DNA from 4 places in the Exiguobacterium sp. E17S genome. Region 3 is predicted to be linked to each of the others. Evidence: riboswitches for the same ligand, from Rfam matches in the RefSeq annotation. Region 3 holds a riboswitch; each other region holds the start of a gene.
What was found. A riboswitch is a leader RNA that binds a small molecule or an ion and turns the genes downstream of it on or off. The one in region 3 is predicted to bind thiamine pyrophosphate.
Positions count from the first base shown of each region.

Region 1: it holds a riboswitch for thiamine pyrophosphate, as region 3 does, so the genes downstream of both, tenA (thiaminase II) here and thiD (bifunctional hydroxymethylpyrimidine kinase/phosphomethylpyrimidine kinase) in region 3, are expected to answer to the same signal.
Region 2: it holds a riboswitch for thiamine pyrophosphate, as region 3 does, so the genes downstream of both, AC3B4V_RS02620 (thiamine phosphate synthase) here and thiD (bifunctional hydroxymethylpyrimidine kinase/phosphomethylpyrimidine kinase) in region 3, are expected to answer to the same signal.
Region 4: it holds a riboswitch for thiamine pyrophosphate, as region 3 does, so the genes downstream of both, AC3B4V_RS11810 (ECF transporter S component) here and thiD (bifunctional hydroxymethylpyrimidine kinase/phosphomethylpyrimidine kinase) in region 3, are expected to answer to the same signal.

Region 1 is NZ_JBYLRU010000001.1:277,834-282,353, forward strand. It holds gene abc-f (ribosomal protection-like ABC-F family protein) at 1-1,443, opposite strand, end outside; gene AC3B4V_RS01435 (DUF1002 domain-containing protein) at 1,720-2,601, opposite strand; TPP riboswitch at 2,796-2,902, shown strand; gene tenA (thiaminase II) at 2,976-3,671, shown strand; gene AC3B4V_RS01445 (hypothetical protein) at 3,723-4,019, shown strand; gene AC3B4V_RS01450 (glycoside hydrolase family 3 protein) at 4,051-4,520, opposite strand, start outside.
Region 2 is NZ_JBYLRU010000001.1:509,040-513,559, forward strand. It holds gene AC3B4V_RS02605 (MFS transporter) at 1-51, opposite strand, end outside; gene AC3B4V_RS02610 (OsmC family protein) at 242-667, shown strand; gene nagZ (beta-N-acetylhexosaminidase) at 664-1,884, shown strand; TPP riboswitch at 1,941-2,043, shown strand; gene AC3B4V_RS02620 (thiamine phosphate synthase) at 2,126-2,719, shown strand; gene AC3B4V_RS02625 (FAD-dependent oxidoreductase) at 2,716-3,660, shown strand; gene thiS (sulfur carrier protein ThiS) at 3,657-3,857, shown strand; gene AC3B4V_RS02635 (thiazole synthase) at 3,860-4,520, shown strand, end outside.
Region 3 is NZ_JBYLRU010000005.1:36,131-40,650, forward strand. It holds gene thiE (thiamine phosphate synthase) at 11-649, opposite strand; gene thiM (hydroxyethylthiazole kinase) at 639-1,406, opposite strand; gene thiD (bifunctional hydroxymethylpyrimidine kinase/phosphomethylpyrimidine kinase) at 1,387-2,190, opposite strand; TPP riboswitch at 2,306-2,416, opposite strand; gene AC3B4V_RS13830 (murein hydrolase activator EnvC family protein) at 2,480-3,757, opposite strand; gene AC3B4V_RS13835 (peptidoglycan DD-metalloendopeptidase family protein) at 3,963-4,520, opposite strand, start outside.
Region 4 is NZ_JBYLRU010000003.1:154,280-158,799, reverse strand. It holds gene AC3B4V_RS11820 (GNAT family N-acetyltransferase) at 1-830, shown strand, start outside; gene AC3B4V_RS11815 (50S ribosomal protein L25/general stress protein Ctc) at 1,076-1,753, shown strand; TPP riboswitch at 1,849-1,948, shown strand; gene AC3B4V_RS11810 (ECF transporter S component) at 2,048-2,620, shown strand; gene AC3B4V_RS11805 (ABC transporter ATP-binding protein) at 2,617-4,146, shown strand; gene AC3B4V_RS11800 (energy-coupling factor transporter transmembrane component T family protein) at 4,118-4,520, shown strand, end outside.

The DNA of each region.
Region 1 (4,520 bases), on a different contig from region 3:
TTCAATATCGAGATGATTCGTCGGCTCGTCGAGAATTAATACATTGACCGACGAATGAACGAGGACGGCGAGTTGCAATCGCACACGTTCGCCTCCGCTCAGTGACAAAATGGACCGAAAGACAGTTGGTCCAAAGAACAGGAACCGGGCTAGGATATGGCGGGCTTCCGCTTCTGGAACGGCAATCCGGTCTCTAAACCAGTCGATTAACCGCGCGTCCTCCTCGAAATGGGCATGCTGGGACAGGTAACCGATCCGATTCGATGGTCCACGCGTGAGTGTGCCTGCCTCTGGTGATAATTCGTCAAGCAGCAGTGAGAGCAACGTCGATTTCCCGCTCCCATTCGTTCCGACGATCGCGATCCGATCCTGTGCCATGATCTCGAACGAGACGTCATCAAAAATGTGACGGGTTCCATAAGCAAACGAGAGTTCTTCAGCGCGAAAGACGACTTGGCTCGAGTGATCAGTGGAAGAGAAGGAGACATCAGCGGTTTTGGCTTCGAGTTGTGGTCGTTTAATCCGTTCGATCCGCTCGAGTGCCCGTTCCATCGATTTTGCTTTACGGAATAATTTCTCACTCGGTGGAGACGCTTCGTTTGCCCATTGCCGGAGTCGACGAATCGCTTCCTTCATTTTCTTTATTTTTTTCTGTTGCTCTTGGTAGGCGTGGAACTGTTCCATCAAGCGACGTTCTCGTTCGACGACGAACGCGCTGTAATTCCCTATATAGGTTGTCAGTTCACCGTCCTCGAGTTCAACGATCGAGGTGACGACGGCGTCTAAGAAGACCCGGTCGTGAGAGACGAGCAGGATGGTTCCTGTGTAGTCCCGTAAGAACTGCTCCAGCCATTCCACGGCAGCTAAATCAAGATGGTTCGTCGGTTCGTCAAGAATGAGCAGATTTGGCTCCATGAGTAACATGCGACCGAGACAAATCTTCGTCTGTTCACCACCGCTCAACTGGTGGAAAGGACGAGTGAGTAACGGACGAAGGTGTAACCCGTTCACCATGCGTTCGATTTTCGAGTCGAGTAGATAGCCATCCTTTTGTTCGAACGCATTCGTCGCTTCCGCATATCGTGCAAGTAACGCATCAAGATTCTCTGGTGCTGTCGCCATCATTTGCTCCAACTGCTGCATCCGAGAACGGATCGCGAGGATGTCTTCAAACGCTGTCCAAAGGACGTCGAGTCCGGTCATCGTCTCACTATATACAGGAAGTTGTTCCAAATAGCCGATCGTCAAACCGCTCTTTTGATAGATGACACCACCGTCCGGTTGCTCAAGGCGAGCAAGCAAGCGGAGTAATGTCGTCTTACCACTCCCGTTTCGTCCAATCAGACCGACACGGTCGTGTTCGTTTAAGAAGAGGGAAACATCCGCTAAGATCGTCTCGCCTCCGAATTGTTTTGTCAGGTGTTGAATGTCGCAAATCATCATATTCAATTGATCCTTTCGCGCGCATCAAAAAAGGAGAGCGCAAATAGCACTCTCCATCACGTGTGAAAGATGCGCTTTGCAGTATTTTTCATTCATGAAGTTCTTAAAAAAGGACAGACGGGTGCCTTAGAACGCCATTTCATGAAAAATCGCGCGCAACAGATACAATTGTTCCATCAACCAGTGTTTGCACGCGGCAAAGTCCATCTTTTCACACCACCTTTCGTTTCAGATACATCTAGTTTACTATTTTTTTGTCAGTTACGGAAGTCTGAATTATTTGAACACACCCGCGATTGAACTGAAGAAGTCACTGAGTCCATCAAATAATTTAGCGAAAAATCCTTTCGTTTCTTCTGAAGTTGCGAACGCGTGGATGTCTTGTCCCGCATTTTTCAATCCACTCTCGATTTGTCCCCAGTTGATGTTCGCTTGCTCCATTTGATTGAATAGATTCGTCAACCGGTCCATTTGTGCGTCAGACAACTGGATATTGTTGTTTTGAATGACTTGGACAATCAGGTTTTCGATCTCGACTTTGGTTTCCGGTTTTTGATTGGCGATCTCAGCCTTGATCTCATTCATTAAGTCAGCGACTTTATCCGTGCCGACCGTTTTTCCGACGTCTGATGTGACCGATAATTCTTGCTGTGCTAAATCCTTGCGTTCGTCACTTAACTTAATTCCCGTCTCAGCGGAAGTTTGATCGTACGCTTTCATGATTCCTGTCAGTGCCGATGTCCCGGTCACCTTGTAGGGAGAAGTGATCGTGATGTCGGCATCTTTGACACCCGCTGTGACGAGAGCGTTGAGATACATATCCTTCGTCACCCATGTGATGTTCTCCGTCGAGACGGAAAGTCCATCTCCTTTTTCCGTCAGTTCGATTTTAGCCGACGAATACATGTTGCCACCTTTTTGCGACTGTGGAATGTTTTTCCCGAGATATTTTTCTTCGTCAGCAGAGGTTGCGATGATCGGCGTGATGCCTTCCGGTGCATTGAGACGTGAAAGCACCCATGCTTTATCCTTTGCGCCGAGTGACTCCCCGAGTGTGACGATCGTCTTATCGACGACTTGTTCGGCGGATACGGCTGTTGGGAGTAATAAAGCAGAAGCGATAACGGCTGATGCCATGATTTTTGTTGGTGTATGCATAATGAAATCCTCCAATTTGTAAGTAACAGAATAAATTATAGTATCAGGTACTAAAGTTAGTGTACGAGAACGAAAGAAGTTCGGAATCGGTCTGTAGATGGAGACGGCATCCGTCTTCTGACACTCCATAGTATAGCGAAAAGAGGACAACTTGACTTCCATTTTCAGCATGCTATAGTGGATGGGAATCGAATAATGACCACTAGGGGAGTCGGTAGGCTGACTGAGACGAACGAAGACGTTCGGACCCTTTGAACCTGATTAAGTTCGTACTTACGGAGGGAAGTGGCGTCAAGTCTTGTTCTTCTTGCGCCATGCCCGTGTGTTTCGGGGTGGTGTTTTTTCGTTTCATACTAAACGAGGAGGATGAGATCATGACATTCACACAAGAAATCAAACAAGCGGCACAAGCGTATTGGAACAGTAGTTTTACGCACCCATTCGTTCAAGGAATCGGGGAGGGGACGTTACCACTCTCGAAATTTCGGCATTATGTCATGCAGGATGCCTATTACTTAAAACACTTTGCGAAGATTCAAGCGAAGGCAGCGTCAAAAGCGGACGACTTCGCGACGATCGCGACACTTGCCGAACATGCTACTTCGACTTACGAGGCAGAACTGAGCTTACATCAATCATTTTTTAAGCCGCTCGGTATTACGGCAGCAGACCTTGAAGCATTTGAACCGGCACCGACAGCATATGCGTACGTCTCGCACATGCATCATGCGAGTGAAGGAACGCTTGGTGAGACGATTGCTGCCATCTTGCCATGTTACTGGTTGTATTATGAAATCGGGCAACAATTACTGACGTGTACACCGGAAGAAAAAATCTATCAGCAATGGATCGACACGTATAGCTCGGAATGGTTCGAAAAGGTCGTCTTTGAACAGATTGCACGGCTTGATGCGCTGGCGGAGCAAGCGAGCCCAGCGGAACGCGAGCGAATGAAACGTCATTTCGTGACGAGTTGTTACTATGAGTTACTCTTCTGGCATATGGGGTGGACGGAAGAGACGTTTGCGTCAGTTTACGAAACGATTCCAGCACGAGCGGTATCTTCTTGAATCGCTAGATGGTAGAATTAGGAATACCATTTAGTGAGAGTAGGGATTGGAATGGAAATCGTCGTGATCGCACTTGTGATCAGTGCAGCATATGCTGTACAACGAATGCTTGGTAGAGTCAAAGTAAGATTTATTGGATACATCATTCCGATATTAATCGTGTTATCCGGTATATCCGCTTCGACACGTAACTTTAAGGTAGCGTATAGCATGGGGAGCTACATTTCTGCTGTTCTTGTCATCGTCGTCTATGCACTACTGACTTATTGGTTATACCGCGTTTACCATCGTGCGAAAGAAGAAGCTGAATATCCGTATCAATCGTTAAAAGACCGAGGCATCCTGTAAAGGAGCTTCGGTCTTTTGGTGTATCACGTCATCATTTTTTCCAGTTTTTAAAGCCGTCACCGAATTCGAGATGCAGTTGATCGGTAAAGACACCGTTCTGAAAGACCGGCACATCAACCGGTAAAGTGCCTTGCGGTTTGAACGTTCCGAAGATTGCTCGGATACCTGCAGGCAGGTTCGGTCCCGCTGATTTCAGATTGCCTGCTTCGGAGTCTGGTCCGTTCGGGTCGCCTTTGAAACCATAGACGAGGACGTGTGCCGGTGCGTCCGGTTGAACGGCGACATCGTATGGGTTACGGAGACTGAGCAGGACGGATGGTGTATCCGTTTGTTTCGCATAGCGGAAGATCGAAGCCGGAATCGCTTGTTCTGGTGCAGTAGGGAGTAGTTTAGCACTCGTGTTGACGTTGGAACCGACGATGATGTAATCTGCTGCATCGAGTTGCGCCCGTAATGTCGGGTTTTGGTCGAGCGGTAGCGTAGTAGCCGAGTAATTCGCTG
Region 2 (4,520 bases), on a different contig from region 3:
CGTGGCGATCAAGAGCCAATCGCGTCGACTTAAACGAGTAGTAGATGACATGGATGATTCCTCAATTCTAGCGCTTGCGCGCGAAACTATGAGTAACAGGATAGCATGAAACGATTTCGTCGGGTATCGCAAAGCGAGTTTTCGGGAAAAGAACCATTATTCGAAATAGCGTGTGAATTTCCAGGCTTGCTGTTTTTTGCGTATACTACAGAAGAAGACTACTTATAAAGGAGTGGAAACGATGCAAGCGACAGTGACATGGAACAAACAGATGGGGTTTAGTGGACAGACGGAATCAGGGCATCATCTGGCGATGGACGCAGCACCAGAGAACGGTGGTGAAAACCAAGCGCCACGACCGACTGAACTGCTGCTACATGCCGTTGCCGGCTGTACTGGAATTGATATCGTCTCGATTTTAGAGAAGATGCGCTTGACGATCACCCATTTCGAAATGGATATCGAAGGAGAACGGGCAGAGGACCATCCGCGGCGTTTCACGTCGATCTCGATTCATTACCGGCTCGAAGGTGATCTCCCGGAAGATAAGGTCCGTCGCGCCATCTCGTTATCAAAGGATAAATATTGTTCGGTCTCGCAATCCCTGAACGCTGAGATTTCCGTTTATTATTCGATCAATGGTGTGCGAAGCGAGGATCCTTTGTGAAGAAAACCGTACTAATCGGTTGTCTGTTGCTTGCAGGGTGTGCGCAGGAGACGACGGAACCAACGAAACCATCGCAACCGGAAACGAAGCAACCGATAGAAGAAAAGAAACCGAAACCTGAACCAACGAAAGAGGAACGACAACAAGCACGATTAAAGCAGCAACTTAAAACGATGTCGACGTCAGAAAAGATCGATCAACTGCTCTACATCGGAGTCGCCGGCACGGAACTTTCAGCAGCTGACCGGAAATTGTTACAGACGCATGCGATTGGCGGGGTCTTATTGCTCGGCGGAAACATTACGTCGGAAGAGCAACTCTTGACGTTCACGCGTGCGATTCAAGAGACGAACCAAAAACCGTATGCGTTCGTCGGGATTGATGAAGAAGGCGGACGCGTCAGCCGGGTACCGGATCAACGATTACGTCTACCGACGAGTCAACGGATGGCGCAAGGAGCAGATGAAGTGAAAATGGAAGACGTCGGACGTACGCTCGGACATTTGTCACGTTTTTATGGCTTCAACATGGACTTCGCGCCGGTCCTTGACGTCAACAGTAATCCGAACAATCCGATCATCGGCGACCGTGCGTTAAGTGCTGATCCGAATACCGTCGCGACGCTTGGTACGGCCCTGATGCACGGGATGCAGGAGACGGGAACGATTCCAGTCGTCAAACATTTTCCCGGTCACGGCAATACGAGTGTCGATTCCCATGTCGGGCTACCGAAAGTGACGGCATCAAAGGAAGAATTGAAGCGGACGGAACTGTTACCGTTCCAAGAAGCGATTCAAGAGGGCGCCGAGATGGTGATGGTCGCCCATATTCTCTATCCCGCGTATGACGATACGAATCCGTCCTCGCTCTCAAAGCCGATCTTGACTGACCTCTTGCGTCAGCAACTCGGATTCAACGGTGTCATCATCACAGATGATCTCGTCATGGGGGCGATCACGAAACAATATGGTCTCGCAGAAGCGGCACGTCAGTCGCTCGTCAACGGAGCTGATATGGCGATGTTTTCAGAGGCAGGTGCTTACGCAAAAGTTCATGCTGAAGTGATGCAAGCCGTCAAAGACAAAACGCTGACGCCGGAGATGCTCGATGCTAAAGTAATGCGCATCTTGAAGCTAAAGCAGACGTATGCCGACAGCCAAGAGCAACAGCGACCGACGAAATCGGAGCTGATTCAGCAAGTGGAAGCGCTCAACTAGGACTAGCGAAGCAAAGTGACTCATGCTAGACTAATGGGGCAAGCCAATTAAACACGAAAAGACACTAGGGGAGTCTCCCAGCAGACTGAGACGGAAGTATCCGGACCCTTTGAACCTGATCTAGTTCGTACTAGCGGAGGGAAGTGGCTCGAAACCCTAGATATCCTTAGCGCTTCAGCGCATTTTCGGACCACTCCCTTCAACATCGGGAGTGGTCCTTTTTCGTATGGAAAGGAAGAACATGATGCGTTTACATCTGATTTCGACGGGATCCATTAATCCGCTTGACGAAATAAAGACCTTTCAATCCCTTCAACCCTATACGGATCAGCTGCATCTACGTGAACCGAACTTATCGGCGGCAGAATTACTTGATCTGATTGAAGCACTCCTTACGCACGGTTATTCGCCTGAACAGTTAACGGTTCATGACCGGGTCGACGTCGCCCATGTCGCAGGCATCGGTGTGCAGCTGACGCGCCGTTCCTTGCGTGTCCGCGATGTGCGACGTCATTTTCCGAATCTCGTCATCGGGAAATCGGTCCATTCACTGGCAGAGGCACTGGCAGCAGAAGCGGAAGGAGCCGACCGACTGCTGTACGGTCATATTTATCCGACAGCGTCGAAGCCGGACGTGCCACCACGAGGGATTGACGCCTTGAAGCAAGTCGTCACCTTCACGACGAAACCAGTCATTGCAATTGGTGGGATTACACCAGAACGCATGCCTGAAATCGCAGCGACCGGTGCAACCGGAATCGCTGTATTATCGGGTATTCTCGGTCAAGCGGATCCACTCGCTGCCGTCAAGCGTTATCAGGGGGTACGGGTATGACGGATCACATCATCATCGGTGGTGGAGTCATCGGTTTGACGCTTGCTTACAGTCTCGCCTGTCAGAATGAATCCGTCGTCGTCTTAGAACGCGGAGCAGGTGGACAAGGAACGAGTCGCGCGGCTGCCGGGATGCTTGCGACGGACATCGAGCTCAGAGAGGAATTGCATGCACTTGCCGCGCGAAGTCGTCGTCTGTATCCGCTGCTTGCACGTCGTCTCGAGCGAGAAACAGGCATCGATTGTGGATACCGGGAACAACCGTTTTTGTTAAAACGTAAAGGACGCGAGCATCTGTTTCCGGCTGTCGGTCAAATCGATCCACGACGACTGACGACTGCATTGATGTATGCCTTACACGCACGTGGCATATCGATTGAAGAACAGGTAGATGTCACACGCATCGAAGAGAACGATGACTTCATTAGGATCGAATCGAATGCGGGAATCTGGACTGGACGAACAGTGACGGTCGCTGCCGGACGGGGTTCGCAAGCCTTGCTCGATACAGCCGGCATTTCGATCGCGACATATGGGGTCAAAGGGGAATGTCTCGCCGTCCGTCTCGCGGGTCAGCCGTTACGCTCGATTCTGTTTGACGACGCTGTCTACCTTGTGCCAAAAGCAGACGGTCGGATTTTGATCGGTGCGACCGAACTGCCGCACGACGAGACGGTCGGTGTCAGTGTCGCAGGGGTCACGTCATTGCTTCAAGCAGCAGAACGACTGTATCCACCGATTCGTGACGCGGTCATCGAAGAAGTCTGGTCCGGTGTACGGCCACAAACGGTGTCCGGCTTGCCATATATCGGAGTCGCCGATTCATCCCGTCGGATCTTCCTAGCGACGGGGCATCATCGGCATGGCATATTACTCGCACCGGCGACAGCGGAAGTCTTGGTAAATACATTACGGTTGATTCAGAAGGAGGAAGTCCGATGAACATTACGATTAACGGCAATGACCACACGATCGATCAGATTGAAACGATCGAGGACATGCTCACGCAACTCGGCTTAGGAGAAAAGCTCGTCATCGTCGAACAGAATCGACAAATCATCGATCGCATGGCGTACGGTCAGACAGTCGTTCGGGACAATGACACATTTGAAATCGTTCATTTCGTAGGAGGAGGATAAACATGCTGAAAATTGGAGAAAAGACATTTGAATCACGATTATTACTCGGAACAGGGAAATATACGGATGCTACCGTACAGCAGGAAGCAATTGATGCGTCCGCTTCACAAATCTTGACGTTCGCCGTCCGTCGGCTCGATATTTTCGACAAACAACAAGCGAATTTCTTGGAGGCGCTTGATTTAGCGAAGTACGATTTACTGCCGAACACGGCCGGTGCGAAGACGGCGGAGGAAGCTGTTCGGCTTGCGAAGCTTGCGCGGGCATCCGGTATGTGCGACATGGTGAAGGTCGAAGTGATCGGTTGCGACAAGACGTTACTACCTGATCCGATCGAGACGTTACGGGCTTCTGAAGAATTACTCAAAGAAGGTTTCATCGTCTTACCGTATACGTCGGACGATGTCGTCCTTGCACGGCGACTCGAGGAACTCGGTTGTCACGCCATCATGCCGGCAGCGTCACCGATTGGTTCCGGGCAAGGCATTCTCAACCCACTTCATCTACGATTCATCATCGAGCAGACGACGGTTCCTGTTATCGTCGACGCCGGGATCGGTTCGCCGACCGACGTCGCCTATGCGATGGAACTGGGAGCGGATGGTGTTTTATTGAACTCCGCTGTCGCCCATGCTCAAGATCCGGTCAAGATGGCGCGTGCGA
Region 3 (4,520 bases):
TCTGAACGGATTATACCCTGTTCTGAAGTGATTGATGCCATTCACGCACAGCATCTGTCATTTGCTGCGCAGCGAGTTGCCGATCTTCTTTAGCGAAAATTTCTGAGATGACGGCATACCCTTCCAACGGGATGGGCAGAGAGGAGACATTCGTTGCTGTGATTCCACCAATACCGATTAGAGGTAATCGTACAGCTTCCCGAATCGCCTGAAGCATCGTATGCGACATGGAATCAGCGTCCGCTTTGGATGACGTCGCAAATAGAGACCCCACGCCTAAATAAGATGCTCCGTCTCGTTCTGCTTCAATCGCTTGTGCAACGGTTGCTACCGACACACCAATCACGGCATCTGGTAAAAGGCGACGTGCTGCGGTTAAAGGAATGTCTTCTTGTCCGATATGCAAACCTGCTCCGACGAGTAACGCGATATCAATCCGATCATTGATGATCAAAGGAATGTCGTGTCGATCCGTGAGTGCTTTCAACCGAACTGCCTGATCGAAGAATTCCTTTCCTTGCGCTGTTTTTTCCCGTAATTGCACGATCGTTGCACCACCTAAAATGGCTTCCTCAACGACCGTCTCGATCGCGACTCCAGGATGGTACCGACGATCCGTCACTGCATAGATGGAGTAATCAATTGACACGTTCTGTCACCTCCACCAGATCTTGCACCGTCATGAGGCTGATGGCATTGAACAACTCTCGTTTAAAATCACCAAGACCTTGCGCGGAGGCTGCTTGTTCTCCTGCTTTTCCCATGACGAATGTCCCGTGGACAGCCGCCTCAAATGTCGTATATCCTGCACCGAGGAAGCTCGCAATCAAGGAGGCCGTCATGCAGCCCGTACCCGTGATGTCTCCCAAACGTGGTGTTCCTACATGTAATTCCATTTCACGCGTTCCATCCGTGATGTAGTCGTTCGGACCTGTCACGACGAGGACAGATTGGTGTTTGCGAGCAAATGCACGAATGCTTTCTCGATCCATCATTGCATCTCCCGCAGCATCGACTCCCTTAGTTCGCCCATCTTCCCCAAGTAACGTCTTGATTTCAGAAGCATTTCCTTTAATGACCGTACACCCGAGATCAATGAGTTCTTTAGAAAAGGCAGTACGTAATGTCGTTGCCCCTGCTCCAACTGGATCAAGAACGATCGGGACATTCAAACGTCCCGCTTCACGTGCTGCGAGTCGTTGAGCTGCTTGCATGTCTGCATCGATCGTACCAATGTTTAAGACAAGAGCTTGCGCGAGTCTAACCATCTCTTCTACTTCACGAATGTCTTCCGCCATGACGGGTGATGCTCCAACAGCGAGTGTGACGTTCGCGCAGTCGTTGATCGTAACTGTGTTCGTCAGATGGTGAATGAGTGGTTTGTGTTCAAGAATAGTCGTAAACATGTGTATCCCTCCAAAGTGAGTGAAAATGATGTGTCGGTCCAATACCTTGTCCGAGAGCAAATCCATGACGAATTGCCTCCGTGACATAGCTCTTTGCCTGTCTTACGCTATCTGTTAAATCTTCTCCAAGCGCCATCCGTGCTGCAATCGCTGCAGATAAGGTACAACCAGTTCCATGAGTATGTTGATTGTCTAACCGTTCCGATGTGAAACGATGTTCCACTTCCCCATCAAACAACAAATCCGTTGCAGCTCCTGAGAGATGTCCACCTTTTAGTAATACTGCCCCTGTCTGTGTAGCCAATTGATGCATCGCCAGTCGCATTTCCTCTAGATTGGTCACTGATCGTCCTGTTAACCGCTCCGCTTCCGGTAAATTCGGTGTAACGAGTGTCGCAAGCGGCAGAAGTTCTGAAATCAATGCTTGTTCAGCTTCCGTCCGCAATAGGGCATGACCACCTTTAGCGACCATGACGGGATCTAATATGATCGGAACTGTCTGTTTGCGGAGATGTGTAGCAATGACACGAATCGTCTGCGCATTCGAGACCATTCCGATTTTGATCGCATCGACACGAATGTCTGAAAAAATCGACGTTAACTGGGCATCTACGATTTCTGGGGATAACTCTTCCACCGCTTGAACACCCAACGTATTTTGCGCCGTGACGGCTGTCAGGACGCTCATTCCATAAACGCCTAAAGCTGAAAATGTTTTTAAATCTGCTTGAATCCCAGCTCCACCACCGGAGTCGGATCCTGCAATCGTCAGTACGTGTTTCATGTTCTTTTCACCTTCCCATCGAGCAATGTAAGGGAGTCGTGACCGACAAAAAAAGCGTCGACCGCTGTAAAAAAGCAGTCGACGCTATACGAAAGCGTTATACACGCATTCCGGTATCCGTTCGGCTCAACTTTCCTACGCTGGTATTATCCAGTTCAGGTAATAGGGTCGAAAACAGATTGGTTTTCCTCTCAGCCGGATTCCTCCAGCTCCCCTAGTTGCTCAAGTATTCGTTTCGCCTTAACTGTAGCATAGAGAAGAAAAAAAAACGAGCCGAAGCCCGTTTTGATTACAGATATGCCAATGGATTGACTGCATTCAGAGGAGAAGAAGCACTGTATTGATAGCCTCCGACATGTAGTTCGAAATGTAAGTGTGGTCCTGTTGAATTCCCTGTACTACCAAGTGTCCCGACTTGTTGACCTTGAGAGACCGTTTGTCCTGCACGAACCGATAATGAACTCATATGTGCGTAGACAGTCGTGTACACTTGTCCATCGAGGAAGTGAGAAATCATGACATGATTGCCGTAAGGTCCACCACCTGATGCTGTAATGACCGTTCCAGCTGCTGCAGCGACGATTGGAGACCCGACCGAACCACTGAAATCAACACCGTTGTGGAACGTATAACCGTTCGCGCCGCTTGCTGGTCCGAATCCTTGCGACACTCCACCAGAAGATGGTCGAACGAATTTCCCTCCACTCGAAACAACGGGCGGGGCAACAGAATCAGTTGACTCCGAACTCTTACCTACTTGTTTTGCTGTTTGAGCATTCGCTTTAGCGGCTTTTTCGGCTGCCGCTTTCTCCGCTGCTGCTTTTTCAGCCGCTGCTTTAGCGGCTGCCTTCGCTGCCGCAATTGCACGTTCTTGCGCTTCGAGAGTCGCTTGAAGTTCTTTTGCGTCTAACAGTTCTGTCGTGAACTTCGTCTTCCCTTTTCGTAATTTCTTCAGCGTGGCACTACGTTCTTTCATTTGAAGCTTTAACGCTTTCTTTTGTTCAAGCAATACTTTCTTTTCTTGCATTTGCTCCGCTTTTTTCTCAACGAGCGCTTGTTTTGCTTCTGCTAATTTTTGTTGCGTTGCGATGTAATCCGAAATCATTTTATCGTCTTGCTCAGCGATTTTTTTCCCCGCCATGACACGGCTGAATAAATCACCTAAATCCTTCGATCCAAAAATGACTTCTTCCCATTTAATCGAGTTTCCATCGTTCTCTTGGAAAACACGCAAACGATCACCGAGTAGTTCTTCCTGTTTCTGTAACATTTCTTCGTAACGGACGATGTCTGCCTTTAACTCATCGATTCGAACGTTCAACTGTTCGATTTGTTTATTTTTTTCAGAGACTTGGAAAATCTTTTCGTTGATTGCTGCGTCAATTTGATTGATTTGACGTTGCTCTTTTGAGATTTTAGCTTCTTGTTTTTTGATCGCTTTTTCAAGTTTACGTTGTTCAGCGGCATTTTCAGCCTTTTTTTCTTTAATGGTCGCTGCTGCGATCGGTTGCGTTCCTGTTATAAGTAATGCTCCTAAAACAATGGTAGAAATTAGTTTTTTTAGCATATATCGTTTTCCTCACTTATGTTTTTTTCATATTTTATTATAGTATTCAAGTTTCTCTCATATCTGAAATAGATTATAGCACCGTAATCGTTTCAAAAAAATTTCATTTACATTTCAAATGAAAACGGTTTTTTGTAATATATGATTTGTTTTTTGAAAATGACAAAAAAAAAAGAACCGTTGCATATGCAACGATTCTTTACGATTAAAACATCGACATTGGATTGACTGAGTTAGCTGGACCTGTTGCACTGTAGCTGTATCCACCAACGTGAATTTCGAAGTGTAAGTGTGGACCTGTTGAGTTTCCTGTGCTACCACGTGTACCGATTTGTTGACCTTGGCTGACACGTTGACCTGCACTAGCGTTCAATGAACTCATATGTGCATAGACTGTCGTATATGTCTTCCCGTTCAATTGGTGAGCGATCATGATGTGATTTCCGTAAGGTCCGCCACCTGATGCTGTAATGACTGTACCAGTTGCAGCTGCCACGATTGGCGTGCCAACTGGACCACCGAAGTCAATCCCGTTATGGAACGTATAACCGTTCTCTCCGCCTGCAGAACCATACCCTTGTGTCACAGCACCAGCAGTTGGATGAATGAAGAGTCCGCCTGATGATGGTGACGGTTTAGGTGTCGCAGGAGCTGACGGCGCTGGAGCAGGCGCAGCTGGTGCTGGTGTAGATGGTTTTGGTGCCGATTGTTTCGTCGAACCAGAAGGTTTTGCCGATTGTGCCGCTTTCTCTTGTGCTGCTTG
Region 4 (4,520 bases), on a different contig from region 3:
AACGCTTGATTGATCACGCGGCACGAGCTGGGAAGTCCTTTGATGTCCACTCGCTTCCACCCGGTCACCCGATCGACTTGGAACAACTCGCGAGTCAACTGCATCAAACGGAATACGACTGGATCTGGTTGACGCACTGTGAGACGTCAACGGGCGTCCTCTACGATTTCGATGCGGTAAAAGTGCTATTAGATCAACGAACCGCACTCATCGTCGATGCGATCAGCGCCGTCGGAACCGGACGTTTCTCATACGCTGGTTGCAAATTCGTCACGACCGTCTCCGGAAAAGCAATTGGTGGTTTACCGGGTCTTGCGTTCATCGGTCATACAGACAGCATCCTACCTTCTCCACGAATTCCACGTTATCTGGATCTCGGACTCTATGCGGAAGGCGTCGCCTTTTCCGGCTCATCGAACTTGTTGCTTGCTTGTCAGGCAGCGCTCGATGCCCTTGATCTCGATCAAGCCGCCATCAAGATGACTTATCTCGAACAGGCCGTTCGGGCGACTGGTTTCAACCTGCTTGCGACGCAAGAAGCACAAGCGCCGGGAATTCTGACGATCGTCCATCCGTCGGCAACCGCTTTAGGAGACGCTCTCCGGATCCAGGGCTATCATGTTCAATATGAAAGCGACTATCTCGTCCATAATCAATGGCTCCAAATCTCAACGATGGGACAGACGACGATGCGGCACATCGAACGTCTCATCCGTGTATTAGTCCGTGAAAACCAACGCATCACCATAAAAAATGAAAAAATGAAAGACCTCTTAACCCTTGATTTCAAGCGGTTTGGAGGTCTTTCGACTTTAAAAAATAAAAAATAGAGGTTTAAGGATTTAAAACATAGGGGTATAAACTCACTAGCACCGCATCAAACCGGTGACTTACTCACACATGTTTCTCAATATCAGCGTAATGACCTGGGAGAGAAATGCAAAGTCACGAAAGCGTCAGATTCAAAAGAGTCTGAAACCGATTGTCTTAGCATGTTTCATATTGTTCAGGACTTGTCCTGCTCCTACATTCATTACCTTTTGAGGGCTATACCAAATTCAAGGGGGAAATGAACATGTCAGTTAAATTAACAGCCGAAAAACGCGAGGTACGTCCACGCTCACTCCGTAAACAATTACGTCATGAAGGAAAAGCTCTTGGTGTCGTGTATGGTTACAAAGTGGAAAGTACACCAATCGCATTTGAAGAAAAAGAATTGCTTAAAATCGTTCGAGAAAACGGTGAGAACGTCTTGATTTCACTGAAACTCGACGGTAAAAATATTAACGTCTTGATCAACCGTCGTGATATGGATGTCTTCACACCAACTGTCGATCACGTTGAATTCATCGCCGTTAAAATGGATGAAGAGACAGAAGTCGAAGCAGACGTCGTACTCGTCGGGGAAGCAGCTGGCGCGAAAGTCGGTGGATTCCTATCACAGACACTCTTTAAAGTAACAGTCGCAGCAACACCAGATAAATTACCAGAGAACGTCGAAGTCGACGTCACAAACCTCGAAATCGGCGATTCAATCTCTGTAGCTGATCTTCCGGAACAAAAAGATTTCCGTATCGTCACAGAAGGCGACATTCAAGTCGCAGCTGTCGTCGAATCAACGCTCGAACAAGAGCTTGAGGAAATCGAAGAAGCAGAAGCTGAGGCACAAGCGGAAGCTGGCGAAGACAACGAAGCGGAAGCTACGGAAGAGTCTTCAGAAGAAGCAAAAGAAGAGAACGAAGATAACAAATAAGTCGTTTATCGATACGCCCTTCGTGGCGTATCGTTTTTTTGTGTCTTGACAATAGACAGAAGATTGCCTAAAGTGAACAGCGTATCATCTATTACCATATCCACTAGGGGAGCCCATTTGGCTGAGACGATTCACTTCGGACCCTTCGAACCTGATCTAGTTCATACTAGCGTAGGAAAGTGGAGCGATCACATCCAATGACTCCTGCTGCGCGCAGTTTTTCTGAGGACCGCTCTCTTTTTACGGAGGGCGGTCTTTTTTGGTGTCTCCCCCACTTAAAGGAGGACGAACACGATGCAACACTGGAAAATGAAAGAAATCATGGTCATGATGATGCTCGCCGTCGCTTGCGGCGTCATCTATCTCGGTTGGTCAACACTCTGGTTACCGATGTCTGCAATCTTCGGACCAGTCGGTGCCAACTGGATGTTTGGGATCTGGATCATCGCGAGCCCGCTCGTCGCAGCAATCATTCAAAAACCAGGTGCTGCTCTCATCGCGGAAATCGTCGCGGCAGCCGTCGAGCTGTTCACGGGTAGTCACTTTGGTTTATCGGCTCTTCTCATCGGGGTCTGCCAAGGGCTTGGTGCGGAACTCGTCTTTGCGATGACGCGTTATCACCGTTATGACACCTGGACATTGATGTTATCGGGTGTTGGAGCCGCAATTGGTAGCATTGTCTATAGTTTGATCGCGAACGGATTCGGTTACTACACGACGACGACGTTGCTTGCGACAACAGGTTTACAATTGATCAGTGGTGCATTACTCGGCGGTTTGCTTGCAGCGATTCTCGTCCGTCGCCTTGTTGCGACCGGTGTCTTGAACGGGTTTGCGGCAGGACGTGCGAAACGGGAAGTCGCATGATTACTGTCGACGATCTCAGCATCCGCTATCCGGGTCAGATGAAATCGGTGCTCGATCATGTATCGCTGACGATCGAACAAGGAACGACCCTTTTGCTTGGACGCAGTGGGAGTGGCAAGACGACACTGCTTCATGCCCTAGCCGGACTGACACCGGAGACGATTGAAGTCGAACAGACTGGTACCGTTACCCGGTCCGGTTCGGTCGGAGTCTTATTTCAAAATCCAGAAGAACAATTCTGCATGGAAACGATCGGACGCGAAATCGCTTTTAGTTTAGAAAACCGGTCGATTCCACGTGCGGAGATGGAGGAACGAATTGAACGCTTACTTGCACTCGTCGGTCTCCCTCTCCCCTTCTCGACACCGATCGCGAGTCTATCCGGGGGGATGAAACAGCGCCTCGCGCTCGCCGCGGTCCTAGCGCTCGAGCCGGCGATCTTATTACTCGATGAACCAACAGCCCAGATTGATCCAATCGGACAACACGAGCTGATGGCGTTGATCTTTCGGATTCAGAAAGAACACGATTTAACGATCGTCTTGATCGAGCACCAACTCGATGTCTGTTTACCGTACATCGATCAGGTTGTCTTACTTGAGAACGGAACGATTACTGCGACGGCGCATCCGCAGGATTTGTTCTCGCAGGCTTATACAGAGCTTCAATCGAAAGGCATCGCTGTTCCTTCTTTGTATCCGTACACGTTAGAGACGCTACCCATAGATGGACCACAAGCAGCGCGACTTCACGTGCTTCCTCCAGTCGCTACAGCCGGCATTCCCTTGTTGCACGTCGCTGCATTATCGACGAAAGCCCCTTACCCGCTGACCGATGCGACATTTTCCCTGCAGACAGGAGAATGGGTGATGCTGCTCGGAGCAAACGGCTCCGGGAAAAGTACATTACTTGCAACACTCGGTCGGTTGCTCTCGCATCAAGGAACATATCGGTTCCAGGAACGTCCGGCTCAGCGTTACTCCCGGCGACGCTTTTATGAGCACGTCGGCTATGTCTTCCAACAACCGGATCTGCAGTTTCTCAAACTGACGGTCGAAGCAGAAATCGACTGGAGTCACCGGGCAGCGACGAGTGACGAGCGCACAACATTACTCGAACGGCTGGAACTCGCATCCGTCAAACAGCAGTCACCGCTTGCGCTTAGTACAGGGCAACAACGACGACTCAGCGTTGCGACGATGCTAGGGCAGACGAAGGATTTGTTGTTGCTCGATGAACCGACGTTCGGACAGGATGGATTGACGACACGGCGGCTCATGGAACAGTTGTTGACGGAACAACAAAACGGAACGACGCTCGTCATGGCAACACACGATATGGAACTCGTCGCCCGATACGCGGATCGTGTCCTCGTCATGGAGCAAGGGCGGATTGCTTTTGACGGACGTCCGAGCGAGTTATTCGCTGACGTTCCGTTACTCGAACGCTGTCAGCTGCAACGTCCACTTTCTTACCAATTCCAGGAGGTGAAGCGCCATGCAGACGAACGCGTCACCGTTCGCTAAACTCAATCCTGTCATCAAGGGGAGCGGATTGTTTTTGATCATGTTTGCCTTAATTGCAACGAACGACTGGATCAAGACGTTGGTGTTCCTGAGTTTTGCTATCGCCTTGCTACTCCTCTCCGGATGGAGTCCTGTCGATTTCTTGAAACGGCTCGCACCTTACAGTCTATTATTCTTATTGACGTTCTGGATGATGGCGGCGTTTGGCAAAGGTACGAACACGCTCTGGTCGTTCGGTTGGTTTCATGTCACGTCGGAAAGTGTCGTACATGGCTGGTTACTTGCCTTACGGATGGCGACGTTCGTCTGCTTAAGTTTCGCTTTCGTCACGACGACCGATGCGACCCGGTTCGTGATGAGCTTGATTCACCAGG